DNA from 3 places in the Desulfitobacterium elongatum genome. Region 1 is predicted to be linked to each of the others. Evidence: riboswitches for the same ligand, from Rfam matches in the RefSeq annotation. Region 1 holds a riboswitch; each other region holds the start of a gene.
The links. A riboswitch is a leader RNA that binds a small molecule or an ion and turns the genes downstream of it on or off. The one in region 1 is predicted to bind cyclic di-AMP.
Positions count from the first base shown of each region.

Region 2: it holds a riboswitch for cyclic di-AMP, as region 1 does, so the genes downstream of both, ACZ42W_RS12835 (C40 family peptidase) here and ACZ42W_RS14455 (C40 family peptidase) in region 1, are expected to answer to the same signal.
Region 3: it holds a riboswitch for cyclic di-AMP, as region 1 does, so the genes downstream of both, eam (glutamate 2,3-aminomutase) here and ACZ42W_RS14455 (C40 family peptidase) in region 1, are expected to answer to the same signal.

Region 1 covers NZ_AP038772.1:3,084,942-3,095,899, forward strand. Annotated here, with positions in the region: gene ACZ42W_RS14420 (MFS transporter) at 1-609, opposite strand, end outside; gene ACZ42W_RS14425 (molybdopterin-containing oxidoreductase family protein) at 602-2,641, opposite strand; gene mqnE (aminofutalosine synthase MqnE) at 2,709-3,800, opposite strand; gene ACZ42W_RS14435 (hypothetical protein) at 3,995-4,369, opposite strand; gene ACZ42W_RS14440 (DMT family transporter) at 4,505-4,948, shown strand; gene ACZ42W_RS14445 (hypothetical protein) at 4,949-5,509, opposite strand; gene uvrC (excinuclease ABC subunit UvrC) at 5,674-7,428, shown strand; gene ACZ42W_RS14455 (C40 family peptidase) at 7,796-8,569, opposite strand; cyclic di-AMP (ydaO/yuaA leader) riboswitch at 8,573-8,716, opposite strand; gene ACZ42W_RS14460 (HesB/IscA family protein) at 9,641-9,970, opposite strand; gene ACZ42W_RS14465 (hypothetical protein) at 10,119-10,394, opposite strand; gene ACZ42W_RS14470 (HD domain-containing protein) at 10,410-10,958, opposite strand, start outside.
Region 2 covers NZ_AP038772.1:2,749,164-2,760,121, reverse strand. Annotated here, with positions in the region: gene ACZ42W_RS12860 (ABC transporter permease) at 1-413, shown strand, start outside; gene ACZ42W_RS12855 (ABC transporter permease) at 355-1,299, shown strand; gene ACZ42W_RS12850 (hypothetical protein) at 1,318-1,773, shown strand; gene ACZ42W_RS12845 (FAD binding domain-containing protein) at 1,805-2,698, shown strand; gene ACZ42W_RS12840 ((2Fe-2S)-binding protein) at 2,680-3,144, shown strand; gene ACZ42W_RS12835 (C40 family peptidase) at 3,383-4,801, opposite strand; cyclic di-AMP (ydaO/yuaA leader) riboswitch at 4,804-4,940, opposite strand; gene ACZ42W_RS12830 (sigma-54 interaction domain-containing protein) at 5,517-7,598, shown strand; gene ACZ42W_RS12825 (hypothetical protein) at 7,969-8,157, shown strand; gene ACZ42W_RS12820 (molybdopterin-dependent oxidoreductase) at 8,284-10,614, shown strand; gene ACZ42W_RS12815 (4Fe-4S dicluster domain-containing protein) at 10,601-10,945, shown strand.
Region 3 covers NZ_AP038772.1:3,799,298-3,810,255, reverse strand. Annotated here, with positions in the region: gene mnmL (tRNA modification radical SAM protein MnmL/YtqA) at 1-670, shown strand, start outside; gene eam (glutamate 2,3-aminomutase) at 922-2,163, opposite strand; cyclic di-AMP (ydaO/yuaA leader) riboswitch at 2,274-2,401, opposite strand; gene ACZ42W_RS18070 (GntR family transcriptional regulator) at 2,509-3,111, shown strand; gene ACZ42W_RS18065 (histidine kinase) at 3,198-4,472, shown strand; gene ACZ42W_RS18060 (holo-ACP synthase) at 4,609-4,965, shown strand; gene ACZ42W_RS18055 (NAD(P)H-hydrate dehydratase) at 5,021-6,589, shown strand; gene alr (alanine racemase) at 6,600-7,712, shown strand; gene ACZ42W_RS18045 (TrkH family potassium uptake protein) at 7,834-9,177, shown strand; gene ACZ42W_RS18040 (potassium channel family protein) at 9,193-9,840, shown strand; gene ACZ42W_RS18035 (gamma carbonic anhydrase family protein) at 9,954-10,484, opposite strand; gene ACZ42W_RS18030 (hypothetical protein) at 10,609-10,860, shown strand.

The sequences.
Region 1 (10,958 bases):
GCCCCGCGGTATAGCCTTAATAAAAATCAATATGATGAGAACACCAATGAAACTTACGCCATTGATTAAAAAACACCACATCGGTCCCCAAATTCCCATAATCATCCCGGCAATCGCCGGGCCGACTAAGCGAGCTGCATTAAAGATGGCCGAATTCAAGGCTATCGCATTGGTGAGATGTTCTCGACCTACTAATTCTATAACAAAGGATTGGCGAGCTGGCACGTCCACTGTATTGGCTACTCCCAGAATGAACGCCATCACGAGGAGCATCCAGTACTGAACTGTTCCTGTGCCAACTAAGAAAGATAACGTGAAAGCTAAGATCATAAAAGTGCCTTGTGTAGCAATAATGATGCGTCGTTTGGGTAATCGGTCGATCCAGGCCCCCGCATGGAGAGAAAACAAAAGCATAGGAGCAAATTGCATGGCAGAAACTAAGCCCAGTAAAAAGGGGGAATTGGTGAGTTGCAATACTAACCAGGCTTGCCCTATGTTCTGTGTCCAGGTTCCAATCAAGGATATCATTTGACCGCCCCAAAACCATCGAAAAGATGAATGAGTTAAGGCCGGGAATGCCTGAAAAATTTTAAGGTGCCTTCTAGTCATTCGCCCTTCTTACCTCCACTAAATTCGAAAAAAAGGTAGCACCCTTCCCCATATCAGACAAGCGATCAGGGGTTAAGGCATTTACTCCCGATCCCTTCTGATAGCTGTCTAACCACCATACTCCCGGAGCTACTACGACTCCAGGAAGAACGGATTCCATCACCTTTGCCCTTAAGACACACTTTCCTCGTGAATTATAAGCAATCACGATGTCCTCATCCTTAATCGAGCGTTTCTTAGCATCCTTGGGATGAATTTCTAGATAGGGTTCTCCTGAACGTTCTGAAATACTGGGTAGATTCCCAAAGGTTGAGTTGAGAATACCATGGTGTGGAGGGGATATCAACGTCAGGGGATACTCTCGATTTTCACATTCTGGTCCTTCAACTAACGGAATATGGACAGGTACAGGAGAAAGACTGAGCTTCAAAGAGCGCTCACTGTATAGCTCGATTTTGCCGCTTGGGGTGACCCGCTTACCCTGAGCATAAGGAAGTTCAGGGAGTTCCAAAGAAATATAGCGTTCGTTCTTCAAGCGATCAAGTGTAATTCCTTGATCTTTCCAAAAAGGAGTATCCAGAGCTTCCCTTGCGATATCCTCAGTCGAATCCTGGAAACTGGGTTCGGTAAAGCCCATGTGTCGAGCCAATTCTTGAAAGAGCTCAATATTTGACTTACTCTCGCCCAGAGGAGATATGATAGGGTCAGCCCACTGCAATACCCCATGCCAATAGCTCATATACAAGTCAGAATGCTCAAGATGTGTTGTCGCTGGCAATACAAGATCCGCGTAGCGTGCTGTGTCTGTCCACACTTGTTCATGGACCACGGTAAATAAATCATCCCGCTTAAGCCCGTCAAGCACTTTACTTTGCTCCGGTGCGACTGCAGCAGGATTACTATTATAGACGAAAAGTGAATAGACCGGAGGTTGAGCTTCCGTTAGAGCCTTGCCTAACTGATTCATGTTCACCATTCGTGGTGTTCCCGTTAATAACTCTGGTCTTTCTATTCGATTACGGTCAAATTGAAAGTAACCGCTATTAAATTTAATAAGCCCTCCGCCCTTGTCCTGCCAAGCTCCCGTTAATCCAGGGAGGCAGGCAATCGCCCAGGTCGACATTCCTCCATTATCATGATGCTGAAGTCCGTTCCCGATACGAATCAGGCTTGGTCGTGTTGCTGCATAGTCATAGGCTAGCTTTTCGATATCTGCAGGATTTAATCCTGTAATTTGGGCTACTCGTTCTGGCGAATAATTGAGAACGGATTCCTTGAACGCTTCAAATCCATGTATGTTTTCTTTCACCCAATTAGAGTCTTCAAGACCGTCTCTCAAAATGACATGTGCTAATCCTAAGGCAAGAGCACCATCCGAACCGGGTAAGATTTGATAAAATTCGTCTGCCCATTGAGCTGTCTTATTACGATGGACATCAATGACAACGATTTTTGCTCCCTCTTTCCGTGCCTGAGCAGCAAATAAGGCTTGATGAAGGTTTGTCTCAAGGGCATTAATTCCCCAAAAGATGATGAGTTGTGCTTCTTCGGTTTGAAGAGGGTTAACTCCTTTAGCTTCCCCATACGCGAGCTGGTAGCCTAAGCTGCCGGCGGCTGAACAGATCGTTCTTTCTAACTGACTAGTCCCTAATCGGTTAAAGAAACGTCGATCCATGCTTGCTTTGTTGATCATTCCCTCAGTCCCAGCGTAGGAGTAGGGAAGGATACACTCTGGACCATGGTCTGCGATCAGGGATTTCCATCGGCTCGTTATTTCTTCAAAGGCTTCTTCCCAGCTTATCCGTCGAAATTCTCCACTGCCCTTTGGGCCTGAGCGTTTCATTGGATAGAGTACACGATCCTTTCCATATACACGTTCCGGATAGTACCTAGCCTTCTCACAAATTACCCCTTGGGTTATTGGATGCTCTGAATCTCCCGCAATGCGAAGGATTTTCCCTTCCTCTAGCTCTACGCGCCATGCACATGTATCAGGGCAATCATGTGGGCACACTGAATATTTGACGTCCATTGTCTTTGTCCTCCCCCCAAAAAATTATAGGAAAACGCACCACCTATTTGCGATGCGCTCAAGATACTTAAGGCTTATACGTCTTTAACACATTATAATATGTATCACGCTCCACTGCAGTTAGCCCTAATTCATTAATCAGCCGAATAAGTTCCTGCTCGGTTTGCATCTGAGGAGTCGATGCTCCTGCCGTATGATATATTTTTTCTTCCCGAACCACCCCATCAAGATCATTGGCTCCAAAGGTTAAGGCCATTTGAGCAACTTGAGGGCTTGAGGCAATCCAATAGGCTTTAATATAGTTGAAGTTATCAAGAATAAGTCTGGACACAGCAATAATCTTAAGTATACGTACTGCACTCGCCGGAACTATATTTTCGAATTTCGTATTTTTAGGATGAAAAGCAGTGGGTATCAAGGCATAAAACCCACCTGTTTCATCTTGTAACTCCCTTAAAGCTAGAAGATGATCGATAATCTCTTCATCTGTTTCAATGATTCCAAAGAGCATATTGGCATTTGAGGGAATCCCCAGTTGATGAGCCTTACGATGGATTTCAAGCCACCGTTCTCCACTCAGCTTTCCTGGACAGATAATTTCTCGAACACGAGGGCTGAAATTCTCAGCTCCTCCACCGGGAATAAAGCTCACACCTGCTTCTTTCATACGGGTTAAAATTTCTTCGACCGGTACTCCTTCAAGCTCGGCATAATAATCATATTCCGCTGCTGTAAATGCTTTCAAACTCACATGGGGAACCCTTTCCTTAATCTTACGGATTGCATCAATATAATAAGAAAAAGGTAGCTCTGGATGAATTCCACCCACGATATGAATTTCAGTTGCCCCGAGTGAAGCAAAATGTTCTGCTCGACCCACGACATCCTCTACATCCATTGTATAGGATCCTTTCTCCTCGGGATCCTTTCCAAAAGCACAAAAACCACATTTTACCTTACAGACATTGGAGTAATTTATATGGGCATTGTTATTAAAATAAACGAAATCGCCGTTTTTCTTTCTTCGCGCCTCATGGGCAAGATAACCCAGGCCAAGCATATTGGTCGTTTGGAGAAGCTTTAGACCCTCTTCACGATTTAGCCGGATACCCTGGTCTAACATTTCCTGAATAGGCTCAAGCCCACTTACAATCGTCATATTTAAACCCTTCTTCCCTTGAAGTAAAAACATTGAAGATAAAGGAACCTACTTCTGGTGTGGTAAGCCGCGGCCGTCTCCTCAATAAAAGCCCTTTTGAAATTATAACATAATTTAGGGTATAGAAGAAAAGAATAAAGAATGAAAAGGGAAAAGGCGTTGCCTTTTTGCCCCGCCTCAAAAGAGAGTGTGCCTCAGTGAAAGTGATGATTGAGAACTGCCCGTTGCTGTTTGATTGCTTTTCTCACCTCGTTAGCTACCCTCCACGTTTCCTGATATTGTGGAGTAACTAAGCTGAGTTTTCCAGAATTTTTGTCAATGAGAATGTCCACACCTGGCTTTCTTCCCTCTACTTTCTCTCCTGGGTGAAGAATATCAATGCCGATTTTATTCTCATCGTACTCAGGAGGAACTAAGTAATTTAACACCTCTTCTGTAGCGTCAATCAATTCGTCAACCTGATCATTAGGATACCCTTCGCGTAGTAGAATATCTCGGACTTGTGTGAGTGGGTGATCAAGAGTAAGTAGCATCTGGGCCCGCTGCACTAGATTGTAGTCGATTTCCACGACGCCACCTCTTTTCTCTTTTTTTATATCTTTACATCATCATTTTCCCCTTCTGATGAAAATCGAATACGAACTACTTCTTGACGAACTTGGAGAACTTGTCCATTTCAATCAAAATTTATATAGGAGGTTTACATGAGCAAATTTTTATCAATGCCTTCTTTAATTGCTGCCATATCGGGAATTACGATGGCCGTTCAGGGAACGCTCAATTCCGGGCTTTATCAAAAAACCTCGTTGTTGGCAGCTACCTTAGTAGTTCATCTTATCGGCACGGTGGTCGCCTTGTTGGCTGTAGTCGTTGCACGAGTCCCTGTGTTTAACGTTCACTGGCTCACCATTCCGTGGTATCTCTATCTAGGTGGAATTCTCAGTGTAGTCATCGTTGGTCTGGTCGCCTTGAGTATTCCAAAGATCGGTGTGTGCAATGCCACTACAGCCATTATCATTGGCCAAGTAGGTGCCGCACTGATCATTGATCATCTCGGCTTATTCGGAGCAGAAAAGCTTTCCTGGAATCCATGGCAGATTCTTGGTCTGCTTCTTTTTGCCGCTGGAGCTAAACTATTATTTGACTAATCAACTTGTCTTTGACCTTGTATCAATACTTGCCATACTGGTAATAATGGTATAGATCTCTTCTGTAACGACATACTTTCGAATTTGACCGTTCGACACTAGAATTACAGAATTTTTTGCTTCCCCACTTTTATCCTTCTCGATGAGGCGTAAAAGAAAAGTGTAGGATTCACTCGTTACTGAGAGTTGCTTGAATGCTCCATCCGCTACAAAAATCACCCAGTATCCTGTGGATACCTCATTTCCCAAATTATACAGTGATGAAGTCGTTGAATTCGAATTAGAATATCCGGAGGGGAATAGGATTCCAGACGAGTTTCCGGTATCATACGTTCCCGTGTTATACGTGTTATAGGTACTCTGGTTTAGATTAGGATCATAGGAGCCTGACGTTGAATCGACCATCTGAGCGGTGGGGTCTGTCAATCGCGTATAGACATCACTAAAGAAATTCGGAAATAGGATAAAGCCAGCAACCCCAATGATAAGTACCCAAAAAGCTAACGCCTGGAAATCTTGCCATATATCGTTCCGTGGAGGCCGCCCCCATGAATTCGGCATAATTAACCCTCCTTTAAGATCAATGTCTTAGATTAATATACGAGTCAATAAGGCCTGATATGTTATAAAGTAAACTTACTTCAGTGGGAGTTTTGAAACTCCAATCATCAAGCGACTTGCATCTAAGCTTCACAGCAACTAGAATAATACCGAGGTGTGCATTAATGGAGATACTTCGGCAAAAATTAAGCCTATTACCTGAGAAACCGGGAGTCTATCTCATGAAAGATGCTTCCGGACGGATTATCTATGTCGGGAAAGCAAAGATTCTTAAGAACCGAGTTCGGTCCTATTTTACAGGTTCTCATGATGGTAAAACCCAAGTGATGATTAGTCAGATCTGCGACTTCGAAACGATTCTTACAGACTCCGAGGTCGAAGCTTTAGTCCTAGAGTGTAATTTAATCAAAAAATACGATCCAAAATATAATATCTTGCTTCGCGATGATAAATCCTATCCTTATATTACAATCACGGAAGAATCCCATCCTCGAATACTCGTTACCCGTCAAGTGAAAAAAGGCTCAGGAAAGTTTTTTGGTCCTTACCCTAATGCGACAGCGGCTAAAGAAACAGCTCGACTACTCAATCGATTATTTCCTTTCCGAAAATGCCGACAAATTCCTTCCAAGCCCTGTCTTTATTATCATCTTCACCAGTGCTTAGGCCCTTGTATCGAGGATGTCCCAACACATTCCTATGAACAAATTCGCAAAGAGGTTACATCCTTCCTCAAGGGTGATCAAGGGAGCATTCTAAAACAACTCGAAAAAAAGATGCAGCAAGCGGCTGAGGGTTTGGAATTTGAGCGGGCTAAAGAATATCGGGATTTAATCGAAGATCTCAAAAAAGTCGGAGAAAAACAAAATATTACCCTCAATGACTTTGTGGATCGAGATGTTGTCGGATATTCCACGACCCGAGATCAAATCTGCATTCAGATTTTCTATCTTCGCCAAGGGAAACTGCTCTCACGTGATAACTTCATTTTTCCCTATTATGAAGAACCCGAAGAAGCCTTCATCTCCTTCCTGGCCCAATTCTATACTGAGAAAAACACCCTCCCGCAGGAAATCCTTCTTCCTCCCATCGATATTACAGTACTCGCCAAATTATTCCCGATGATCATTCCGCAAAAGGGACAAAAAAGGGATCTGGTAGAGATGGCGATGGGAAATGCCCAAACGACCTTGCATGAACAAATCACTATTGAAGCGCGGGAACTTGAGGAGAGTTCAAAGGCCCTCAACGCATTGGGAGAAAGCCTAAAGATTTCTTTTCCAAGAATCATCGAATCCTTTGATATTTCAAATATTGCAGGCACTCATATCGTAGCGGGTATGATCCAATTTCTTGATGGAAAACCCAACCGGAGTAATTATCGTAAATTCAAAGTTCAACCTATGCCTAATATGGACGATACCGCTTCGATGCATCAAGTCATTGAGCGGCGCTATAGTCGCCTCCTCCGTGAAGAATTGCCACTACCTGACCTCATCTTGGTCGATGGCGGCAAAGGGCAGATCAATGCAGCTAAAGCGGCCTTACGAACCTTAAACCTCACTCTGCCTGTCGCTGGAATGGTCAAGAATGATAGACACCAAACTTCAGGGCTCCTTAACGAGGAGGGAAAAACCCTATTTTTCGAACGAAGTTCTCCGAGCTTTCGTTTACTGGAGCGGATACAAAATGAAGTCCACCGTTTTGCGATTACCTTCCATCGTCAACAACGTTCCAAAGATATGACGCTTTCTGAATTGGATGGAATACCTGGTGTGGGTCCCAAGAGACGCCAACAGCTTTTACGCCATTTCAAAGCGACTGAGACCATCTGCAAGGCGAGTTTGGAAGAACTTCAGAGTGCAGGACTCCCTATCCATATCGCAGAAGCCGTTTATCAGCACTTTCGAAATAAATAAATTCTCTCGTGTTTATCCCCTTCGATAGATAACAATATTAAGGAGCAGAATCACCATGATTCTAAATTACCGTGTAGAGCTTTGCCGGGAATGCTATCACAAGAGAACACGGCACTGCCAAAAGACAGATTTATATATCCACAATATGACAACGGCTGAACCTGGAGGAGAATGTTCGAACTATAGACCCGTTCCTTGGTTCCCTTGCTAGATATCGCTAAGCAGCACCAATATGAATGATTGGGGTCGTGTAGCTTTCGGGTCTCTATTCGTCTTCTAAATAGCTTTAAGTAAATGCCCCATACTAAAAAAAGGGAGTAGCGTAAACGCTACTCCTTCTTTTCCAATGTCCGGTCAAACACTTCAATTACTGAACTCTTCTTGCTCCTACATAACGAGCCGAATAATAACTATCCGATAAGCTCGTTGTCCTTACTCCACTATTAGAAGCATGGACGAAACTTCCACCGCCGATATAAATTCCGACATGAGAAGCTCCTTTGGCATACGTCGAAAAAAATACTAAGTCTCCTTGTTGAAGCTGGTCCTTCTTTACTGCAGTTCCTGCATCAAACTGAGAGTATGAATCCCGTGGCAAATTAATTCCTGATCCTTTGAATACATACTGTGTAAACCCAGAGCAATCAAACCCATTACGAGACGTTCCCCCAAAAACGTAAGGAATACCCTGTAAACTCTGAGCATTTTTTACGATTCCCGAGGAATCTCCACCACGCGAGACCTGAGAGGTTGTAGAGATGCTAGCTACCTGAGCAGGCGCTTGTGAAGATTTCGCAGTCTCTGTAGGTTTAACAACGGCCTTTGTTTCAGTTATTGCCTGAGACTTCACTTCAGTAGTCTTCACCTCTGCAGTCACTTCTGTCTCTGCTAATGCTGCAACAACTTGTGTCGATGGGCTGGACTTTTCTTGTATTACTGGAACTACACTTGCTGAAGTAATCAGCTTATTGCGTACCGTTAGTGCTGTAAACCCGGACGAGTCTTTAAGGAGTACTGACTCCAAGTCAGTAGGGTGCTCAGCAGCACTCACAGGCATATGTACACCTGGAAGACTACTCAGTAGTAATACGCCTGACAGCGCTACACTACCCATCCACACCCTCCTTGAGGATGAAACCATGAAATTTCCACCTTTCACTGCTTACGAGGTTAGTTGACGGATTCGGGCAAGAAGGTGTTAAGCCCTACACATAAATGTGATTCACCCCAATAAAGGATCCCCCGCTCTAAGCAAAGAAGCTAAGCTTAGATTCAGCATTTCTCACTTACTTAAATACTATTCGCTAAAGATCTATAATTTCCTTTTTCAAATATTGGAATTTAAATTATTTTCAAAATAGGTCCTTAAAATAAATAAACACCTCTCAATTGAGAGGTGTAATATCCTTTAAGCCTTAGGATACCAACGAATAAATATTGCGGCTTAGGTCAAGTAGGTTTTCCCACTGGGTTCCTTCGGTTTCCCGGTAATAGGCGGTTTCCCTTTTCTCCCAGCCTGAGCTGTCACCAGTTCTCAACACTTGATCACCACTGAGACCGCACTTTAATCCTCGTTGGTTTTCGCTCTAGAAGTTTTCCTTAACGCTCCACGATAGTCTAGCCTCTTTTGCAGAAAAGAATTTCAGGCAAACTTGAAGTGCATCGGCCAACACACTCTAGTCCCTTTAGCCCTCCCAAATTCCCCACCTCAAGGCAGGCTACACTGCACTAAGTTCCTTCCTAATGCAGGTTCATCCCCCAAGCCGTAGCTCTATAAAAAAGCCACGCACTTGGGCCTCCACGGACAAGGGTATCGCCCGCATGCCATTGCGGATCCCCCTAATCCTTAACTCCCAGCAGCAACCCTCGACTGGGCGTCGAAAGCCACCACCAGGAACTTCATCGGTATGCCCTCGGCGGATTCTTAGGCCCGCCTTCGACTATCATTTCATGCACTAGAATAACGCTCCGTAGCTCAAAGGAAGAATAAACTATATATAGTGTACACTGATTCATGTTTTTTGCAAAATGCTCTCTGAGTATTCATATACTCGCATTGATTTGATAAAGAACGCATTAAGGAAAGAAGTGAATACCTTTTCACCCCAATGCTATAAAACGCTGGATTTAATCCAATTGAATTAAATCCAAATTTTTTTCATAAAAACATAAAAAAGAGAACCCTAAAAGCTCTCTTTTTACAATCAGAAGATTAGGATCCACATCCACCGGATCCACAACTTGAACCACAATCACTTGCATTCGCCGTCTTAATCTCAAATCCGCCACCATAAGTAGATTCTACATAATCAACGACTGCGCCTTCTAAGTATTGAGAAATTTTCTTTTCGCTTACAATCGTAATACCGAATCCTTCATCTACGATGTCTTCTTCATTCTTAGACTCATCCAGAGTCATGCCGAAATTCGGCCCACCTCAGCCAAAGCCGGCTACATAAAGGCGCAGAAAAGAATTTTCTTTATTCTGACCTACCATAACCTCTTTAACTTTCTGGGCAGCGGTTTCTGTAATTTCTACCATAATCGCCACTCCTTTTTATCAGCCATGAAGGCCCGTTTTCATACACTTAGATAATAGCATCGTCATCTAACCAGTGTCAAACAAGCAAATATTTATCAATTTCATAATTAATGAGTTATGAGAAGGAATGGTTTTCAATATGTAGTGCTCAGACTGATTTTGCTTCAATATGTGGCTTCACATCACGAAACAATCGGCGAATGACGACTTCAATGCTAGCCGGTAAATCTTGGGCAGCTCTCTGGATTTGGTTTGCTTGCCACTCTATCCGCTGTGCCCAAGACCTTGTTTCAGGTAAAGCGATATAAGCTTGAGGTTCTGATATCAGGACCCCTTTGAGCAAATAGACTAAAATAAGAACGACAAGAATTCGCCATAAAAAACGCAATGGATATACCATCCTTTCAGAACAAGATATATCCATAGTCTAACCTTCTTATTATATTTTAAGCCTTGCTCTCTCTAATTCAGACCAAAAGTCCTCAGAAAATCTGAAAAGGGGTTCAAAAAAATCACGTGCAGTCTGGGTATATAAGTATTCATGATAATGGCACACTCGCTCATGGTAGAATTCTTCGGCGGAGTGAGGACCAAAAAAAGCCTTTCCTTCTTTGCCTGCCCATGCAAAGAGTCGTGCCATCCCCATGGGTCCGACGAAATCAAGCTTATCGGCATCATATAAAATTCTAGCTTCAAGAGTCCCTGGCTCATATCCCTCACGAGAATGGGAAAGTATAGCCTCTTTCACCCGTTCGATGACTGAATTAGAATAACCACCCTTTTGCAAGATTCCACTTGCAAGTGCGGAGCTACTTTCAGCATGCGTCCTAGCCACCGTTCCCGATCGACCAATATCGTGAAGAATAGCTGCTAGTTCAACAATCAAAGAATCTGCCCCTTCTTTTGCAGAGATTTGTTTACCCCATTCTCTCACTCGAAGTGCATGCCCTAAATCATGGGCAGGATCTTTACGGGCATATATTCCTTG
Region 2 (10,958 bases), 340 kb from region 1:
AAGATGTTGCCAAATACAGTGGGATTAACGTATCCAAAACAATCATTCTGACCATGGTCATCTCTGCTGGACTCGCGGGAGTTGCTGGCTGGGGAGAAGTCGTGGGAGTTCAATATCGACTTTTAGATAATATCTCTTCAGGATATGGAAATCTAGCCATCGTCATCGCCTTACTTGGGAATTTAAACCCTTTTGGAATTGCAATCTCCTCGTTTTTCTTCGCCGCCTTAATGGTGGGGGGGAACACCATGCAACTCATGGAGGGAATTCCCTTCTCTTTGATTACGGTGATTCAGGGTTTGATCATTGTCTTCGTAATAAGCCGGGTGGTTTACGCCCAATGGAGGGATAAAGTTGCAAACAGACATTTTAACCGTAGGGTTTTTAGTCAGTCTACTCGCGGGTGCAATTAGAATGAGTATTCCCATCCTCTTACCTGCCTTAGGGGAAATTTTTACGCAGCGTTCTGGGATTCTTAATCTTGGTCTCGAAGGAATTATGTTAATGGGTGCTCTTGCCGGCTTTGCAGGAACCTTTTTTACCCAGAACTTGTGGTTCGGACTTATCGCTGCGGTAATCGCTGGGATAGCGTTTTCTCTTATAATGGGCTTTTTAAGTATTACGGTGAAAGCCAACCAAGTCATTGCAGGGACGGCGATTACGATATTAGGTACTGGATTATCCGCTTTCTTTTATCGAGCGATGTTTGGGATCCAAAAGCTTCCTCCCCAGATTGAAGCCTTTAAACCCCTTGAGATTCCATTCCTCTCAGATATCCCGATCCTTGGGCCTATTCTTTTTAATCACAATATCATGGTCTATCTAACCTTTTTATTAGTCGTCTTCACAGCTTTCATTCTGGAGAAAACTACGTTCGGCCTTAAGGTTCGCGCGGTTGGGGAAAATCCCAGAGCCGCAGATTCGAAAGGTATTAATGTCTCTTTCGTTCGGTACCTTTGTGTGGCGATCGGTGGTGCTTATGCAGGATTGGGAGGAGCCTTTCTCTCGATTGGGTTTATGAATACTTTCCTGGATGGGATGGCCGCTGGCAGAGGGTTTATTGCTGTTGCGGTGGTCATTTTTGCACGTTGGAATCCGTATAGAGCTTTAGGAGCGGCGCTCTTATTTGGGGGAGCCAATGCCCTACAAATGAGGCTTCAGGCGATTGGCGTTCCGATACCTCATCAGTTCCTCCTTGCCTTACCCTACGTCTTAACCATACTTGTCTTATTGAGTGTATCCAAGAAAGCGGAATTTCCATCAGCCTATACTTTACCTTACTCACGATCTGAACGCTAAATAAATGAGGTTAATGAAATGAGGAGCTTAAAGGTTGGACTTCGAATCGGCGGGGTCGTTATGATATGTATGCTACTTCTGCTCAGCACAGTGAGCTGGGGCTCTCCGGGGCAAGTACAAGCAGAAGAGCAAGCTAATGGGTTCGCCCGAGCCATTAACGAGAATAATCCGACGGATCTATATTCCTATCTTCTGCCTGAAATTCAAGGAATGTTAAGTCGAGATGCGTTTGTCAAAAACTTTGCCCATGAAAGATCCTATCCTTATCTCACCCCACTTTATATTTACTTAGATGAAGTAAAGTTAGATGAAGGGAAGCGGTCGGGAGAAGCAATCTTTACCGTCGCAGCTCGTTTGCCCGGAGAGAAGATGAGGGTTAGACTGTATTACCTTGATCAACAGTATTATTTCGATGCCTTTCGAGAGATCGCCGATGGGAGCTATATCGAGAAGTTCAAGAAGCTTAAGAAATAAGTATTAATGTTTTATTATAGGGGAATGCAAAATGAGTTTTAGAACATTTTCACCTCAGACCCCGGCCCAAGCACTAGCGTTATTAAGCTTACCCGAGGATTATCTGCCGATTGCTGGGGGAACGAATGTCCTGGTAGACCTGCATAAAGGAAAGATTACTCCGAGTGGTTTCGTAGATTTGTCGAGGATTGAAGAATGGAAGACGATTGAACTTAAGGATCAAGTATTGGAAATTGGCTCTCTGGTTACTCATGCTGATCTTGAAGCTAACCCTATTGTTAAAAAGTATTTCCCAGCCTTGAGTATGGGTGCTTGCGCAGTAGGAAGCCCGCAAATACGGAACAGGGGGACATTGGGGGGGAATTTGCAAAGTGCCTCACCTGCTGCTGATTGTGCTCCTCCGCTGTTAGCTTATGATGCAATCCTGACCCTCGTTAGCGCCAATGATTCAGGCCAGTTGAAAGAAAGGCAATTAAGTTTAACGGACTTTTTCCTCGGAGTGGGTAAAACCGCCCTTCGACACAAGGAACTGATTCATAAGGTTAGTATTAATATCAATCCGAAGGATCGATCGATCTTTTTGAAGTCAGGTCTTCGCAAAGCTTTAGCGATTTCACTCGTGAATCTAGCCGTTAGTTTAGAACTTGATGAAAATAACTCCTGTTCAAAAGTTCGTGTGGCCTTAGGATCGATCGCCCCTACCCCTATTCGCATAAGAAAAGTCGAAGATTTTCTAATGGGTCAGAAGCTTACTGAGGATGTGATCGAAGATGCGAGTCAGATCGTACAAAAAGAGATTTCTCCCATATCAGATCTCCGGGCTTCTGCGGAATACAGAAGTTATCTAGCGAACGTCTTACTTCAAGAAGCGTTACGAACACTTACGAGTTCCAAGGAGGGTAGGCAATGGCCGAGAAAACGATAGAATTAACAGTAAACGGCAGCTCGATGGCCATTCAGATTGAAGAACACCGGACACTGCTTTACCTCATTCGGGAAGTCCTGGGACTCACGGGAACGAAGGAAGGATGTGGGGAAGGAGATTGCGGCGCATGTAGTGTGCTTCTCGATGGAGAACTTGTTAACTCCTGCTTAGTCTTAGCCATTCAGGCAGACGGAAAAGAAATGCTGACGATCGAAGGGGTAGGGACCGAGGATAATCTCCATCCGATTCAACAAGCCTTTATCGATGTTGGAGCCATCCAGTGTGGTTATTGTACCCCCGGCATGGTCTTAGCGACTAAAGCCCTTCTCGATAAAGTACCGAATCCTTGTGAGGAAGAAATTCGCCGTGGACTGTCCGGTAATTTGTGCCGTTGTACTGGCTATCAAAAGATTGTTGATGCTGTTAAAAAGGCGGCTAGCGCATAATTAACAACTCCAGCAGGTGAGGAAAGTTCAGCTGGTGGAGTTGTTTCCTTAGACGGGCAGTAGTGACTGTAGTTTATCTTAATAGAAAAAAATTAAAGCCGCTCGTGGAGCGACTTTTTTCAATTATAGCATTTCGTTGACACCAGGGTGATTCGGTTCGGGAGAACATCCTGTTCTTTCCCAAAGAAAAAGAGCAACCACATCTGCGGTTGCTCTTGAAAAAGCTGTTCTGTTCTCTCTAATACCTGCGTGCTCCGAGGTAACGAGAGGAGTAAAAGCTATCACTAAGGCTGGAAGTTTTCACACCACTACTGGGATTTGCGGCATGAACAAAACGTCCTCCCCCGATATAAATGCCTACATGAGAGGCACCCTTAGCATAAGTAGTAAAAAATACTAAATCTCCTGCTTGAAGATTATCTTTGCTGATGGCAGAGCCCGAAGCGAACTGATCAAAGGAGGTGCGAGGAAGGGATATCCCTGAACCCGAGTAGATGTATTTGGTAAAGCCTGAACAATCAAAGCCGCTTTTAGATGATCCGCCAAAAACATAGCTTGTCCCAACTAAACTGAGGGCGCGATCGACAAGGGATGAAGAACTGCTACTTCCACGCGAGGGAACATAAGCAACAGTAACAGGCCGACTATTGGGGCCCTTTGCTACTTCTTGATTGACAGGAGCTTGTGTGATTTTTTCCTCTAATACTTTTTTATTAACGTCTATACCATTCTTTTGTACATAAGAGTAGGTGACTAACTTTGTGCCATTACTCCCTTGTTTGGTGACTTTGGTTTGGCCAGGTCCTAAACTGCTGTCCGTTTTTGTTACGACATCGTAGGGTATTGTTTCAGAACCTGAATAGGTTCCTTCGCTTACGACAGTAAGATAGGGTGTTGAAGCAACAAGCTTGATAATTTGTCCCGGCTTTATTTTCGTGTCTTTAGTTGTTCCTGGGTTACCGGCTAATACTTCATCGGTCAACATATCATTTTTGCGGGCAATAAGCCACCAAGAATCATTGGCTTGGACAGTATAATCCTTGGTCGTTATTTTACCGTCAATGAGCATTTTAAAAGCTTGATCGCTTTGTGTCATTTGATCGGGTTGGATTTCTACCGCTTTGACATTCAACTTTTCGGCAAAACTAACGGAAGTTACCTTGTTCTCTTCACTGGATTTAACATAATAGTCTTCATAGTCTTTAAGTACTTTATCAGCATCTTCTTTGCTGGGTAAAAATACGATGGGAGAACCGTCTGCCTCTACCTTATAACCCTCAAGATAATAACTTAATTTATCTGCCAACTTCTCTTCGTCTAGTTTAGATTCAAGATAGACTGTTGGATTAACTCGGACAGCTTCATAGGCAATTTGGTCATGGGTTTTGGCAACTTGACCAAAGGGCTGACCCTGTTGTTCAAGAATCGTTTCAACGAGGTTTTTACCGATATCAACGTTACGGACTAAACCAATCTGTTGACCGTTAAGGATTACGGTAGCAGCAGAAGTAGTTGTCGTAAAATAATAGGTGAGCCCTCCAGCTAGGATAATGGTGATCGATAAACAACCGAGAACGCGAGGTGATTTCCAATTAAAACGTTTGATTTGAGTATGTACCACAACTTTTAATCGAGACAGGATTGGAGAGAAATGCATACTTTTACACCTTTCTTAGCTTACGAGGTTAGTTGACGGATTCGGGCGTAAAGTGTAAGCCCTACGCGTATGGCACGCGATTCACCCCATAAAAAAGTCCCCCGCTTTAGGAAAAACCTAAACTCAGCTTTCGTTTCTGTATCCTTTAATCATTCGACAAAATATGTTATGTTCCTTCTAAATTTATGCATGAAATATGTGGTAATTTGGGTGAGTACTAAAAGAGCGTTGTCTAAAGCTTAGCTTATTTCCGTTTAGATTTTCTGGTTTGCTTGCATTCATTTAATCTTATAAAAGCTTACTATTGTATAATACAAAAGCCCAGTTCCAGGCAAAATCGATTACCTCATCATTCTTGGAGCAGGTCTCAATGGGGATCAGTATAAATGTAATTAATTAAATTGACTACTAGTTTAACAAACTATATGCTAAAAAGTAAACATATGGTAAAATTATATAACATAGTATTATTTATCACATTATTGATCAGATATTATCTTTTATCCCTAAAAAGCCTAAATACGACGTCCATCTCTTATTATCAAGTCTTTCCTAGGATTTTGTTCCTAACACTTACGATTTAAACCTTACTTCACTCTTCTTGTGGTTATTTTAACATACTAATATTTTAAAAGAGGCGTAAGTTTTCTTTATTTTTTATATTAGTTATTAGTTCTAATGGTTTATTTTATGAGGAGGGGTTTAATTGCATGAAGTGAAAGACGTGAAAGATGATTTGGATGCCTTGAGTGAAAAAGAAAATAAAGACCGAGCGCATATCGTTTTATCGAAAGCAAGTTGGCAAGAGATAACGGAATGTAAAAATTTTTTTTTTCAAAATAGAGATGAAGACCTCAAGAGATACACTTGTTTAAAGACTGAGGTAGCTGATTCTTGGTTGAGATCGCGTGATTTTGGAGTGAGTCCCTACAAGGGGGGAATAAACGGTCATTTAAATTCTCACGATATTTCTAAAATCATAGATGAGAATAAACAGCTTATAGAAATTACTGAGTGTATTTTTGAAGACCTTAAAATTAAGGACATGATGACGTCAAGCTATGCTCTATATCTATTTGATAAGAATGGCGTTTTATTAGCTCATGAAGGTGAAATGCTACAGCTAATTTCCAAAAATAGCAAAGAAGTTTCGATGATAGGACAAATATGGACAGAAGAAACCGTTGGTACCTGCGCTCATACTTTAAGTATGCATCTTAAGCGACCAGTATATATTGTAGGTCCAGAACATTATTGTACAGTCTTTCAAAACTCTTGTACTGCGGCAGCGCCTGTAATCAATGAAGGCGGTGAAATTACTTGTTATTTAGTTTTAAGTCATCATATAAAATTTCCGCTGTCGAACGATTCTTATTATTTGAGTACGTATCCTCTTGGTCTCATAACAGCTATGGCTGTAGCAGTAGAAAATAAACTACGCCTTACAAAAAGTTATGAATTACTTAAAGCTGCTCACCATATGCAGGAAGTAACCTTATCTGTTATTGAGGAAGGAATAATTGTTCTGGCTAGTGACGGTATGATTGTTAAAATTAACAAAGAGGCTACTCGTATATTAAATACTAATGAAGAAGAGATAGTAAGTAAGCACATTAATAGTTTTTTCAGTAACCAGATTTATACAGCTGTATGCAAGGGGGAGCCTGTTGACATAGAGGAGACGATTTGTATTGATGATGATGAGAGATCTTTCCTAGTATATATACGTCCTCTAAATAATAAGATCAGTAAAGGCATAGATGGTGCAGTGCTTAGACTTAATCCTATGGAAAAAATAAATGAGATGGTTACTAGCAGATCAGGAGCAGTTGCTACTTTTACGTTTGAAAAAATTATCGGAAAAAGTAAAGCAATAAAAGAGGCGATCTCGTTGGGGAAATGCTTCGCCTTATCATCGGAAAATATCCTTTTAACCGGTGAGAGCGGGACAGGTAAGGAACTATTTGCTCAAGCAATCCATAATGCACACCGTCCGCAGGGTCCCTTCATTGCCGTAAATTGTGCAGCGATGCCAAGAGAACTTATTGAGAGCGAATTATTTGGTTACGAAGGTGGCAGCTTTACCGGTGCTGAACGCAAAGGAAGATCAGGAAAAATTGAACTTGCACATGGAGGAACGCTTTTTCTTGATGAGATAGGGGACATGCCGCTTGAGGTTCAAGCTATATTGTTAAGAGTATTAGAAGATAAGAAAGTTATGAGGATTGGCGGTCACCATTATAAAAAAGTTGATTTCAGATTGGTCGCTGCAACAAATAAGGACTTACAGCAGATGAACCAAGATTATTTATTCAGGAGTGATTTGTTTTTCCGCTTATCTATCCTATCCATTAAGCTACCGCCTTTACGTGCCAGAGAAAATGATGTTGAGGTATTGGCTAATTATTTTATAGATAAATACTGCAGTAAAATAAGGCGTAAGGCGCCAAAAATCAGTGAAGAAGCGCTTAAAGTTCTAAAAAACTACTCATGGCCTGGCAATGTGAGGCAACTCGAAAACAGCGTAATTTATGCGGTAAATTTAGCGCAATCAAACTTGATTCAATGTCAACATTTACCGAGTATTTTATCTAATGAAGTTGTCCCAAATATTTCCATAGGTAATAGCGATAACTCGGGAACTATTTATAAAATTGATATCGTGGAGAAAATTCTGATTGAGAATGCTCTATATAAAACCAAAAATAACATAACGAAAGCTTCCGAATTGTTGGGAATGGCTAAGTCAACGCTATACAGGAAAGCAAAAGAGCTTAATATTGATATAGGAGAATAGTACAATAAAATACTATCTATATGGTATATTTTGCGGGAGTAGAGAATGGAATTTTTAACTGATTAATAAAACAACCCCTAAGACGGTATCGATATATTGGGCAGAAAATAGAGGATGGGCTTCCTTAAAATTAAGGAAGCTCATTTTTGTGTTATTAGGAAATCGTATTGATTAATGATCGTAAATACTTGTGTGCACTTTCTCATAAGAAAACGGTAATTCTAAAAATCGCTCACTTTTAAACTTTGTAAATTGAAGTAAAGAATCAAATAGTGGCCCAATGGGCCATTTTTTTATGTTGGCACGCAATATGCAATATATGTCAATGTACATGTTCATAGTTTCAAGAATTAACAAGGAGGAATATACAATGTGTTTTAGACCCCCGTCATTTAACCAATTGATGAGCAGATGTCCAGCATGTAATGTTTTTAATCCACCGACCAATAAAACTTGCAAGAAGTGTGGCGCTGAACTACCTGAACCTGAACAGGCCGATTCAAATCAAGCCAATATTCCGCAAGCTGGTCCCAAGAAACCTAATCTCAAAAAGGAATAATTCTCTTGAAAGCGGGTTGCTACTCAGTAGTCAAAGGATAAGCTCAGACGATATTGAGGGGGTGGTTTTATCGAATAAGTGTCTTTTCAAACCTACTCATAAAAAATCAAGGAGGGAAAATATAACATGATCAACGAGTATAACAAAGATCTTTATAAAGAAGATTGGCGCTGGAAAGAAGGCGAGTATGAAGTAACTCGCACTTCTGTCTGGACAGGGCCAGGTTGCCATAATGGTTGTGGGGTTCTCTGCTACACCAAAGATGGTAAATTGGAGAAAATTGAAGGGGACCCAAACTTTAGCTATAATCAAGGTAGATTATGCCTACGCTGTATAAATATGGTTGAGCAAATCTATAACAATGATCGACTCAAATGGCCTCTCATGAGAATAGGTGAGAAAGGCGAAAACAAATGGAAACGTATCTCGTGGGATGAAGCTTATGATTGGATCGAAGAAAAGCATAAGGAAATCTCAGCAAAAACAGGTCCTCAAGGCATTGTATCGTTAGTAGGAACAGGTCGTAATTGTATGTGGCAGCCTGCGATGATCACTCGTGCAGTTTTTGGTAGCCCTAACCTTTCCTTTGGTTTCTTAAGTGCTGATTCCTGTTACCAACCTCGCATGACAGCAAACTTGATTAAACAAGGAGACTGTTGGGTTCTAGATGCTTCTCAGTTCCATCCTTTACGCTACGATAATCCTGAATGGAAACGGCCTGAAGTTGTAGTTGTCTGGGGTAATGAACCCTTAGCTTCCAATGGAGATGGGTTTGTTGGACACTGGCTAGTTGACTTGATGAAACTGGGGACGAAGCTCATCGTCATTGATCCTGCTTTAACCTGGCTAGCAGCCAAAGCTGACCTCTGGCTAAAAGTTCGGCCTGGCACAGATTGCGCTCTAGCTTTAGGATTCCTTAACGTCATCATTAACGAGGATCTTTATGATCATGAGTTTGTAGATAATTGGGCTTATGGCTTTGATGAATTGGTAGAGCGAGTTCAAGAATACCCAGTAGAAAAAGTATCTGAAATCACCTGGATTCCGAAAGAGCAAATTATCAACGCTGCTCGCATGTATGCAAAAGCAAAGCCAGCAGGAATTCAATGGGGTTTAGCGATCGATATGCAGATAGCGGGTATGGAGGCTTCTGCTGCTATTTCTGACATGGTAGCAATCACAGGAAACTTGGATATACCGGGTGGCAATGTTCTCCTTCGCTATGCTTATAATAGTTCAAAAAAATATGGCTGTGGCCTAGAGTGTATTTCCCAAGAGATGTTAGAAAAACGTATTGGAACCTATGAATCTCCAATCCACGAATCAGGCTATACACCATTTATTCCACCTGATAAACTTCTGGAAACCATGGAATCTGGCAAACCTTATCCCGTCCAAATGTTATGGGTCCATGGAAGTAACCCAATTGCCAATATGGCAGGGGAGGCTCCCAGAGTTTATGCAGCTTGGAAGAATGTATCTTATACAGTAGTCGTTGACTACTACATGACTCCAACTGCCGTAGCGTTTGCGGATTTAGTACTGCCTGCTGCGATGAGTGTAGAACGCGACAGTTATAGATCCTGGTGGCAACCCTTACGAACCATTACCAAAGCAGCTGAGCCCTACTATGAGAGCAAAGCAGATGAGCAAATCGTTCTTGATCTAGGGAAGAGAATCAATCCGGAGTATTTCAATAAATACGCAGATGTTCGAGAACTGTTAACCGATATGCTATATGACGATGGTAACGGTGTAGACTATGACTTTGAAACCCTGACGCACAAAGTTTATGACTGGTGGGATTGGAACTACACCTATAAGAAATATGAAAAAGGCCTAATGCGTCAAGATGGTCAACCTGGCTTTGTAACTGCAACTGGCTTATATGAAGTTTCCTCACCTTTGTTTGATGTCTGGGGATTTGATCCACTACCCCATCATATGGAACCCTATGAAGGTCCTAACTCCACACCAGAGCTCATGGAGGAATATCCCTTCATATTAACGACAGGACACCGACAAATTGGTCTATTCCACTCTGAACATCGCCAACTCCCAACCATGCGAGAAGTTCATCCTCAACCTGAGATGGAGATAAACCCTGAAGCAGCGAAACTATTGGGCCTTCAGGAAGGCGACTGGGCTTGGATGGAAAACAAGCGTGGTAAATGCAAACAACGAGTCAAATTTAATTATGGCCTTGATCCAAAAGTTGTTAGGGCACGCCATGGATGGTGGTTCCCAGAGAAGCAAGGTGCAGAACCCGTTCTATTTGGAGTATTTGACAGTAACTCTAACAATTTAACGACGATGGGTGTCCATGGTCCAACTCATTATGGTGCTCCTTATAAATCAACCATCTGTAAGGTTTACAAAGTTGTACCAGAGAATGATCAAGTAACACCGACTGAAATAGTGACTAGGTTAGGGGGTTTCGGCTATGTCAAAAGATAATGCGCGTTATGGGATATTAATTGATTATGAATTCTGTACCAATTGTCATTCCTGTGAAGTCGCTTGTAAAAAAGAATTAGGTTTACCCGTAGGACAATTCGGCATCAAAGTTTTAGAAGACGGTCCGCGGGAAAATATTAACGGTAAATGGTCCTGGACCTATCTCCCCTTACCAACAGAACTGTGCGACCTTTGTGAAAAGAGAGTAGGCGAAGGCAGATTGCCAACGTGTGTACACCACTGCCAGTCTGGAATCATGTTTTATGGAACAATCAAAGAACTATCTGAGAAATTGGCTGAAAAACCTACGATGGTTCTGTTTTCCAGATAATTTAAGTTTATAA
Region 3 (10,958 bases), 710 kb from region 1:
CTATGCTCCCATAGAACGCTTGCGAGAGGTTTACGAACAAGCACTTCAAGAAGAAGGGGTTGTCGGGATATCGATTGCAACCCGACCGGATTGCCTCCCCGAAGAAGTGCTCGACTATCTCGAAGAATTGAACCAAAGGACGTATTTATGGGTTGAATTAGGCTTACAAAGTATCCACGATCGGACTATGGAATGGGTAGGACGTGGACATGCGTATTCGGAATTCCTACAGGGTTTAGAGAAGTTACAGCAGAGAAAGATTCGCGTCTGCGCCCATATGATCTTTGGGTTACCAGGGGAGACCCTTGAAGATATGAAGGTTTCCGCTCAAGCTGTCGCAGAGTTACCCTTACAAGGCTTGAAGCTTCACTTACTGCATGTGTTGAGAGGAACCCCTCTGGCAAAAATATATGAACGCGAACCTTTTCCATTACTCTCACAAGAAGAATATGTTACACTCATTTCCGATATCCTGGAGATCTTACCACCCCAAATGATTATTCACCGCTTAACAGGGGATGCTCCAAGGAAAGACCTAATAGCTCCATTGTGGAGTCTGAAGAAATGGGAAGTACTTAACGCGATTGACAGAGAGCTTGAGCGAAGGGGTAGTTGGCAGGGAAAAAAGAAAACGACATACCGATACAGGAATCCAAGAGGACTAATGTAACGTTTGCCGCTATAGTAAAGAAGGAGGAGATACCATAATTTAGTTCGCTTTGTTCGGACGCATCGAGCTTAATCTCGTGTCGCATATTGGGCTAAGATTAGGATGCTTTTTTTGAGGTCCCAGGTCCTTTGGACTGAGGCTGGGAGCTAAATCGAGATACCGCTTTAAGTTGTTTTGATGAGTCTGAAGAATATATTCATATATGTTATTTTTTTGATCGGACTGCTTCATCATGCGGTCCCCTCCTTAACTCAGTGATTTGGATAGTGGACGATTTTTCCTTCCCACGTTCGCAGAATGGCCTCGTTTTCATTTAGAGAAACGAGATATTGGGGAAGGATTGGGGTTTTTCCTCCCCCTCCCGGTGCGTTGATAATGTAGGTAGGGATGGCTAAACCTGAAGTATATCCTCGAAGTTTCTCCATTATCTCTAGACCATCTTGGATTTTGGGTATAAAATGGCTTGTACCTTTGACATTCTTGGCGTGAAAAATATAATAGGGACGAACTCGAATTTTAAGTAATTCTTGATTTAAGCTTTTCATAATCTCGGGTTTGTTGTTAATTCCTTTAAGGAGAACTGCCTGATTACCGAGAATTACGCCAGCTTTAACCAACTTATCGGCAGCTTGCTTCGCCTCTTCAGTTACTTCTTTGGGATGGTTAAACTGGGTGTTGATATAGATGGGTGGGTATTTTTCTAGGATGCTACAAAGCTCACCGGTTATTCGCATGGGGAGTGTGACAGGGACCCTGGTCCCGATCCGTTTAATCTCGACATGTGGAATCTGATGAAGCTCCTTGAGGAGCCAATCAAGGGTTTGGTCACTTAAAAGAAGAGCATCTCCCCCCGTGATGAGGACATCACGTATCTCAGGGTTGCTACGTATATAGTCTAAAGCGGACTGCAAGCGAGAACGGGTCTCGTGGACATCGATCTCACCGATGTTTCTACGACGTTGACAATGCCGACAGTACATAGCACAGAGGTTTGTTACGTTTATTATCAATCGATCAGGGTAACGACGAGTAATGCATGGAGAGGGTGAAGTAAAGGCTTCTCCCATCGGGTCTTCTTCCCCTGAGAAATCTTTGAGCTCTAAGATAGAAGGTAGACTTTGAAGGCGTATGGGATCTTGGGGATCATCTTTATCGATAAGACTAAGATAATAAGGGGAAACAGCCCAACGATAGACTTTGCCTATGGCATGTATTTCATCTACTTGCTGAGGACTTAACGAAAGTAAGGTTTTCAATGTTCCAGCATCCTTGATGCGATGTTTCATCTGCCAACGCCAATCCAGCCAATTTTCGGGGGTCGCATCGAGTTGAGTTAAAATAAATTCACGGTTCCTTTGAGATTCCTCAGTAGTCGTTCTTCCGGTTGGAATACGCGCTTTGCATTTAAGATAGGGTAGCACCTTCTGTTTAAGTTCGAAAGCCCGCGCGAGAGAGGAATGTTTTGGGTCAGGGGATGAAAACACAATGGCCATGAATATACCTCCTCTACAGTGCTGAAATAAAAAGAGAACCGAAATCGGTTCCCTATAGAAATGCATGAATAACACAGAAGCCTAGCATTAGCGATGATTACTCTAGTGCTTCTGATGTGTTTCAATGCTTACGAGGTTAGCTGACGGATTCGAGCTGAAACATGCTCTACGCTGGTTAGCGATTCACCCCAGAAATGGTTCCCCCGTTTTCCTTTAGGAAATTCAGCCTTTATTAACTTGAATAACTAGCAACTTAATAGTATCATGAGAGTTGCCAGTAGTCAATGGGATTTTTGAGCCAAAAGTTGGAAATATTATAGAGAATGCTGGCGAGGAGTGGATATAATGGAACAGGCACGTTATCAAGAAATTGCTCTAGATATTGCTCATTCAATTGTGCTGGGAGAATATCGGGAAGGAGATAAAATTCACGGGCGCTCAACCCTAGCGGGACGTTATAATGTTTCTCCTGAGACGATTAGACGTTCTATCGCAATCCTCCAGAATGGGGGAGTCGTCATGGTAAGTCAAGGGATAGGGATTACTGTAATCTCCAAAAGCCAAGCCGAAAAATTCATGCGCGGCTTTGACCAAAAAGCAGAAATCCAGGTTTACCTCGATGATATGAAGCAGTTGATGGATAAAAGACGAGAAATCGATCTTCAGATCGATGCCCACCTTACGAAAATCGTGACCTATACGGATCGGCTGGCATCCCGCTGGATGGACGTCGGGGAAATTGAAGTAGGACAAAGCTCATCAGCTTTGGGTAAGACTTTAAGTGACTTAAGAATTAGAGAGCAAACGGGGCTGACGGTTGTCGCAGTGATTCGGAGTGGGAGCGAACATTTCTCGCCGGGTGCAGGATTTGTATTAATGGAAGGAGATATCCTTCTCGTTGTCGGCACTGACCAGGGGAAAGAAAAACTCGTAGAAATCCTTCACTAGAATACAGGAAGGGGATAACTCTCTGTCGAATAAAAGGGGATAACACTTAGCCTGTTGATAAATTTATGCGATATGAGGGATTAACTATGATCTGGCGTTTCTTAGTGATTCTAGGAACTGAATTAGTGCTTACTATGGTTACTAGCCAATTGACCCTGCTCATTCCCTTTTTGATTGGGAATACGTTATTCCTGCTTTATCAATTAAATGCACAGCGCCAACAGGCAGTTCGTCAGTCTTCTGAGCGTAACGCAGAACTTAGTTTCAAAATCGCTAACGAAACTCTTCCCTATCTACGGCGTGGGCTTAATGAGCAGAATGCAGAATCTATTGCGCAGATTATCCAAGAGATTGCACAGGTCGCTGCTGTCTCGATAACAGATTGTGAGAAGCAACTCGCCTATCTCGGGGTTGGATGTGATCAGCATCACCCGGGAGATCGAATTCTGACCCAAGCCACACGTGAAGTGATCCGTACAGGCACTTATAAGATTGTTCGCACGCAAAAAGAACTAAATTGTCCGCGCCAGGGTGTTTGCGATTGCCCGCTCGCGGCAGCGGTTATCGTGCCTTTGCTCTGTCAGGGAAAAGTGGTTGGGACAATGAAGCTCTATGAAACAAAAGATGGTCAGATTTCTCCGGATCTTATTCGTTTAGCAATCGGAATGGCGCAGCTGCTGGGGATTCAAATCGAGCTCGCAGAGCTGGATCATCAAGCAAAGCTTGCTGCCGAAGCACAGCTAGATGCACTTCAAGCACAGATTAATCCTCATTTCTTCTTTAATGTTTTAAATACGATCATTGCGACGAGCCGAACGAATCCCAATCGATCGAGACGTTTGCTCATCCATCTAGCGGAATTCTTCCGTAAGGCCCTTAAGTCAAAAGGAACACTTATTTGCATTAGTGAAGAAATGAAATTTGTAAATACTTATTTGATTCTTGAGAAAGCACGCTTTGGACGAAAACTTCAAGTTAAGGGAGAAATTCCAGAGAATCTTCTCAATGCTGTGATTCCGCGTTTAAGTATCCAACCCCTTGTTGAAAATGCTGTGAAGCATGGGATTACAGCGAAACTTGGGAATGGGATTGTATCTATCAAGGTCGAACATAGGGAGAAGGAACTTTATATCTATGTCCACGATGATGGGGTAGGAATACCGACTGAGCGACTTCAAGATGTTTTGAAGCCTGGGGTCGGGTCAGGTAATGGCGTTGGAATGGCGAATGTTCATGAACGGTTGATTGGCCTTTATGGAGAGGAATATGGACTAAGGATTCAAAGCGAGCTCGGTGTAGGGACGACGGTGACGATGCATTTGCCACTCACAATGATGGAAGATGAGCAGGAAATCCTCTAAGCACTCGGGTAAGTAGCTTCTCGCACATCCGTTCACTTCTTCGCAAAGAGTTACTTTATCAGGTCTTAATTAGTCTTCTTTAAAGGTTCTTCTGAGTATACTGAGATTAGTCTATGATGTGGAGGTCCTCCAGGCGATGATTCCGGGAATCGATATAATCGAAATAGGACGGTTTAGTAAGGCTTGTGAGCGCACACCTAAGATCAGGGAGCGTCTTTTTACAAGCCGTGAAATTAAGGGCTTAGAACAAAAGAGCATAGCAAGCTGGGCAGCTCGCTTTGCTGGAAAAGAAGCAGTGCTGAAAGCTCTAGGAACGGGACTGAGTGGGTTATCATGGCATGACATTGAGATTCTCAGTGAAGAGACAGGGGAACCTATCGTATACCTTTCTGAAAAGGCTCAAGTTTACGTCATAGCGAGAGGCGGTACTCAAGTTCGACTCAGTCTGTCTCACGAAAGAGAGTACGCAGTAGGAATGGCAATTCTCTCTTAGTACGATGAGTACGAGGTAAGTTTTCTTATTACACGAATAAAAGGGGTGGGGCAAGGTGCGGGTGGTTAACGCGAAGCAAATGCGTGAGATAGAAGAACGAGCCATCCGGGAATTCGGCATTCCAAGCCTGCTATTGATGGAGAATGCGGCACTTGCTGTCGTACAGGAGGTTCGTCAGATTTTAACGGTCCGAAATGCCGAATTGACAGGACGTAAGGTTACTGTTTTTGTAGGAAAAGGAAACAATGGAGGAGATGGGTTAGCGGTAGCTCGTCATCTTGAGATTTTGGGAGTGGATGTAACGGTCTTCGCCTTTGCTAAAGTGGAAGAGTTCAAGGGAGATGCCGCTCTAAACTATCGACTCTATCAGAATACCGGTGGGAAATTGTTTACAATCGAGGGAGAAAAGCAGCGGCGGCTAGCACGACTTTCTCTTTCACGGGCTGAAGTGATCATCGATGCAATCTATGGTACCGGTTTTCGCGGAGCCTTACCTAGTCTGGTCGAGGAGTATGTGGAAGAAATCAATCGAGCACAGGCCACGGTTGTTTCTGTAGATATTCCGAGTGGGGTAGAAGCAGATACTGGGAAAGTCTATTCGATTGCAGTCTGCGCACAGTCAACCGTCACCTTTGGACTTCCAAAGCTTGGGCACTTCCTGGGGAGAGGACCGGAGTTCTCAGGTCGAGTGACTGTTGATCCTATTTCTATTCCCGAGCGATTTTTAGTTCATGAGGAGCTTGCGAACTTCGTTCTAACGGATGAAGTTCTTCGAGGGATTCTTCCGGCGCGAAGTTTCCAGGGGCATAAGGGAACGCATGGGCGAGGAGTTTTAGTTGCAGGTTCGAAGGGGATGACTGGAGCGGCCATTTTGGCAGGTAAAGCAGCCCTCCGTTCGGGGATTGGTTTGCTCCAGATGATTACTCCAAAAGGACTTTCTGAAGGGCTCGATCTTGCCTTAACTGAAGCGACAGTATGGTCTGCGGAGGGGGAGGAGTGCCTGGATGGGAAGGCTTGGCCAGTCATCTTTGAGCGGGCGGAAAAGGCTCAAGCTCTTGCTATGGGACCAGGGTTAGGGCAAAACCCTGAGTTGCTTCTAGTAATTGAAGAGGTCCTACGGAATCTCCCTCTTCCCGTTGTATTAGATGCCGATGCACTGAACATCTTAGCAAGCGAACCGGGGTTACTGGGATGGCGGCAGGGTAGAGGAGCATTAATCCTAACTCCCCATCCTGGAGAGATGGCACGGCTATGTAGCTGTTCGACGGAAGAAGTACAGGAAAATCGACTCGAGTTGGCGGTTACAAAAGCTGTGGAATGGGGAGCTATTATCGTACTTAAGGGAGCGATTACCGTAATTGCTACGCCAGATGGGCGGGCCTTCCTCAATCCTACTGGGAATCCGGGTTTAGGGACTGGGGGGACAGGCGACGTTCTCACTGGGAGTATCTTAGCCTGGTTGGCCCAAGGAGTTGATCCGGGTTCAGCAGCCTGTCTCGGAGTGTACTTACATGGGAAAGCAGCCGACGAACTGGCCAAGGAATTTGGATGTTCAGGCTTTACAGCATCTGAAGTAGCAGATTACTTGCCCAAAGCACGAAGAGCTTTGGAAATTAATCGATAAGGAGGGCACTATGGCGAATAGACGGCCGGTATGGGCAGAAATAGATTTACAGGCTCTTAAAAGGAATTATGACCGGATAAAGACATATACACAAAGTGAGATTATGCCGATTGTTAAGGCGGATGCTTATGGGCATGGAGCTTTAGAAATCGTCCGAGCACTCTACGATTTGGGAGCTCGGCGCTTTGGTGTCGCAGTATTGGATGAGGCCTTAGAGATCAGGAAGGCTTTTCCAAGCGCATCGGTTATGCTCATTGGTACACTGCCGATTGAAGATGCTTCAACCCTCGTGAAAGAAGATATTACGTGTGGAGTCTATCAACTAGATCATGCTGTGGCCTTATCTAAAGAGGGAGAACATCAAGGGAAGACAGCTAAGATTCATCTTAAAGTGGATACGGGGATGGGACGAATCGGGTTTAGAGAGGATGAATTCGAACAGATATTAACCTGTGCACAGTTGCCTTATTTATATATCGAAGGAATTTATACTCATTTTGCTACTTCAGATCATTCCGATCTTACCTTTGCAAAAGAACAACTGAAAAAGTTTGAAGAGATCGTTGGGAAACTCAAAGCTCAGGGGATCAATATACCGATTCGCCATGCTGCCAATAGTGCTGCCATTCTGCAATTACCGGAGGCTCATTTTGAGCTGGTTCGTCCTGGAATTATCCTGTATGGATTGCCTCCTTCAAAGCATGTGGGCAAGGATATGGGGATTGAACCTGTGCTTTCGTGGAAAGCTCGGGTGACCCATATTAAGATGATTTCAGAAGGAGAAACAGTAAGCTATGGGAGGACCTTTAGAGCGGCTTATCCCACTCGAGTAGCCACGATTCCGGTGGGTTATGCCGACGGCCTACGTCGCTCCCTTTCAAACCAAGGAGAAGCCTTGGTAAAAGGAAAGCGTGTGACTATGATTGGACGTGTATGTATGGATCAGACGATGCTCGATGTGACGCGAATTCCTGGCATTGAAGTTGGAGATGTGGTGACTCTTCTTGGGACGGATGGGTATGAACGAATTGATGCGACAGAGATGGCAAGTTGGTTAGGGACTATTAATTATGAAGTCGTGTGCGGAATTTCGAAGAGAGTTCCACGGGTATATATTAAATAGAGAACAGGTATTGTAATTTAGTAAAGCGGATGATTAAGCGGCCACACAGGCCTTTGAACAGTGGGGTTCACACATCGTGGAAAATAACAAACTCGTCAGTCGTCTAGAAGGAATAAAGAACTTGAGCAGCGAGAATTTTAACTTGTTTACCCCTGCGCGAATCCTAGTTTTAGGATTCGCGGCAGTGATATTATTAGGCGCTTTCCTCCTTACCCTTCCCATAGCAACTGTGGATGCTCAGGGCTTAAGGTTTCTTAATGCGTTATTTACTGCGACTTCAGCGGTCTGCGTGACCGGACTCGTCGTAGTGGACACGGGGACAACGTTTACTTTGTTCGGGCAGATTGTCATTCTTTCTCTGATTCAGATTGGGGGCTTAGGCTTTATGACCTTCGCCACTCTTTTTGCTATCCTACTAGGGAGGAAAGTGACACTCAAGGAACGCCTGCTTCTCCAGGAAGCCTTGAACCAGGTGTCTATCCAAGGGGTTGTCCGGCTCGCGAAATACGTAATTATGGTGACTTTTGGAATCGAAGCGACAGGTGCCTTGATTCTTGCTATTCGCTGGTCGTTTGATATGAGCTGGCAAAAAGCTTTGTACTATGGGATTTTTCATTCGATTTCAGCCTTTAATAATGCGGGCTTTGACTTATTTGGGAATTTTTCAAGCATAACTCGTTATGTGAGTGATCCCGTGGTTAATCTCACCGTGATGCTGCTTATTATTTTAGGGGGATTGGGGTTCACTGTATTATCCGATTTATATTCTCATCGCGGGAAGAAACTTATGCTTCATTCAAAAATAGTCATTTCAGTAACTTTGAGTCTAATTCTCTTTGGAGCAGCCTCAATTTTTGCCATTGAGTTTACTAATCCTAAGACGTTAGCTCCCTTAGATCCCATGGGGAAAGTTTTAGGGGCGCTTTTCCAGTCTGTCACTCCTCGTACAGCAGGGTATAATACACTAAATATCGGGGATTTGCGGAGCACGACGCTTCTTTTGATGATAATATTAATGTTTATCGGTGCTTCCCCTGGTTCTACTGGAGGGGGAATCAAGACGACCTCGTTTGCTTCAGTGTGGCTTTATGCCTTGAGTCTTTTTAGAGGAGAAGATCATGTTAGATATCGCGAACGGACGATTCCTAACGATACGATTCAGAAAGCAGTAGCGGTAATCTTTTCTGCCACACTTCTAGTTTTAACCGTAACCGCATTGCTCACCCTAACGGAAAATGCTGATTTCTTAGCACTCCTTTTCGAAGCGACCTCAGCTTTTGCTACAGTTGGTTTGACGATGGGTATCACTCCGGGTTTAACGGATATAGGAAAACTTGCAATCACGTTTACCATGTTCACCGGGCGAGTAGGACCCTTGACGCTTATCTTCGCACTCTCCCAAAAACGAAATACGACTCAACATGAACATATTAAATATCCTGAAGAGAAGATTATGATTGGATAGTGGGAGGATTTGAAAATGCATAAGCAGTTTGTCGTAATTGGTTTAGGACGCTTTGGGACAAGTGTAGCTCAGACTTTAAGTCATTTAGGACACGATGTATTGGCTATAGATTCAAATGAAGGCCCTGTTCAAGCCCTCATGAACGATGTGACCCATGCTGTACAAGCTGACGCAAGAGTAGAAGAAAATCTAAAAGCCTTAGGAATACGAAATTTTGATGTAGCAGTGGTTGCTATCGGGGATAATATTCAGTCGAGTATCCTTATTACGTTAATGCTTAAAGAAATGGGGATACAGCGTGTTGTAGCAAAAGCAGTGGACTCCCTCCACGGGAAAGTTCTTGAAAAGGTCGGAGCAGATAAAATCATCTATCCAGAAAAAGATATGGGATTTCGCGTTGCTCATAGCCTCGTTACAACAAATGTAATGGATTTTATTGAATTATCACCTGATTACCACATCGTGGAGATTATGACTCCGAATAAATTTGTGGGAAAATCCTTGGGTGAATTGGATCTTAGAGCGCGTTATGGTATTAACGTGATGGCTATTAAACATGGAAATACGATCGATATTGCTCCGGGCGCAGATGCAAAGTTGGAGAGCAAAGATGTTTTAGTTGTAATTAGCGATAATGAAGCTTTAGCTAAGTTGCCTGATTAAGCTTCAGATGGTATTAAAACTCTACCTGAAGAGTGTCCTTTATATTGATTTATGTGAAGGGCTACCTTAGAATGACTAAGGTAGCCCTAGTTTCATGTATTAACTACTTTCCCTTAAGGGATGGGAAGCGGGATGGGAGTGTTTTCTCTGTGCTCATAGGCTTTTTCTACATACCGATTTGCCGTAGAGTAAAGAGAAAGAATTTCCTTTTCGGTAAGTTCTCGAACCACTTTAGCGGGAGAGCCCATGAGGAGCACACGTGGTGGAAAGGTTTTATTTTCCGTAATAAGAGAGCCTGCGGCAACGAGTGATTCTTCCCCGATAACGGCTCCGTTCAGAATGATGGCTCCCATCCCAATCAGAGATCCCTTTTTGATTGTACACCCATGCAAAATGACGGAATGACCGATAGAAACCTCATCCTCGATGACGACGGGTTGACCATGGTTTACATGAATTACGGTCATATCTTGAATATTGGATCGTTTTCCAATCGTGATGGAGGCTAAGTCACCGCGGATGACTGAATTATACCAGACACTACCTTCTTCTGAGATATGTACGTCTCCAATAATTTGGGCGCCCTCAGCAATAAACACATTTTTACCGAGATTAGGTATCTTACCTTTGAAGGAATAAAGCATCGAATAGCCCTCCGAAAACATAAAATTTTAACTAATTATAGGATGATTTCATGGACCTGTCCAGCGACCCCTGTTAGTCTAAAACCCCTTAGCGATACATACACTGTGCAGAGGGGGGCAGGTTATGTTAGATTTAACGATAGTACTGAGTTATGGCTATTTTCTAATATGCCTTTCACTAGGCTGGATTGCTGCTGGAATGCTAGACTTTGATGGTATTATCAAGCGATCCTCCTCGAAGGCTGGACGCTTTCTTATACGTTTAGGGGTAGCGCTCGTTTTAGCAGAAGGATTTCGCATTTTCTTGAGTTTCATATTGGGCCCATTCTTGGATGCGCTAGTTAATCGAAGTCTTAATGGATTTAAAACCTTTTAACAGTCTGTAAAAATCAGACTTTTTTATTTTTTACAGTCAATATATCCTAAGAAGTCTGAAATTATTTTTTCTTTAGAACCTTTCCAAGTTTAGCGAAA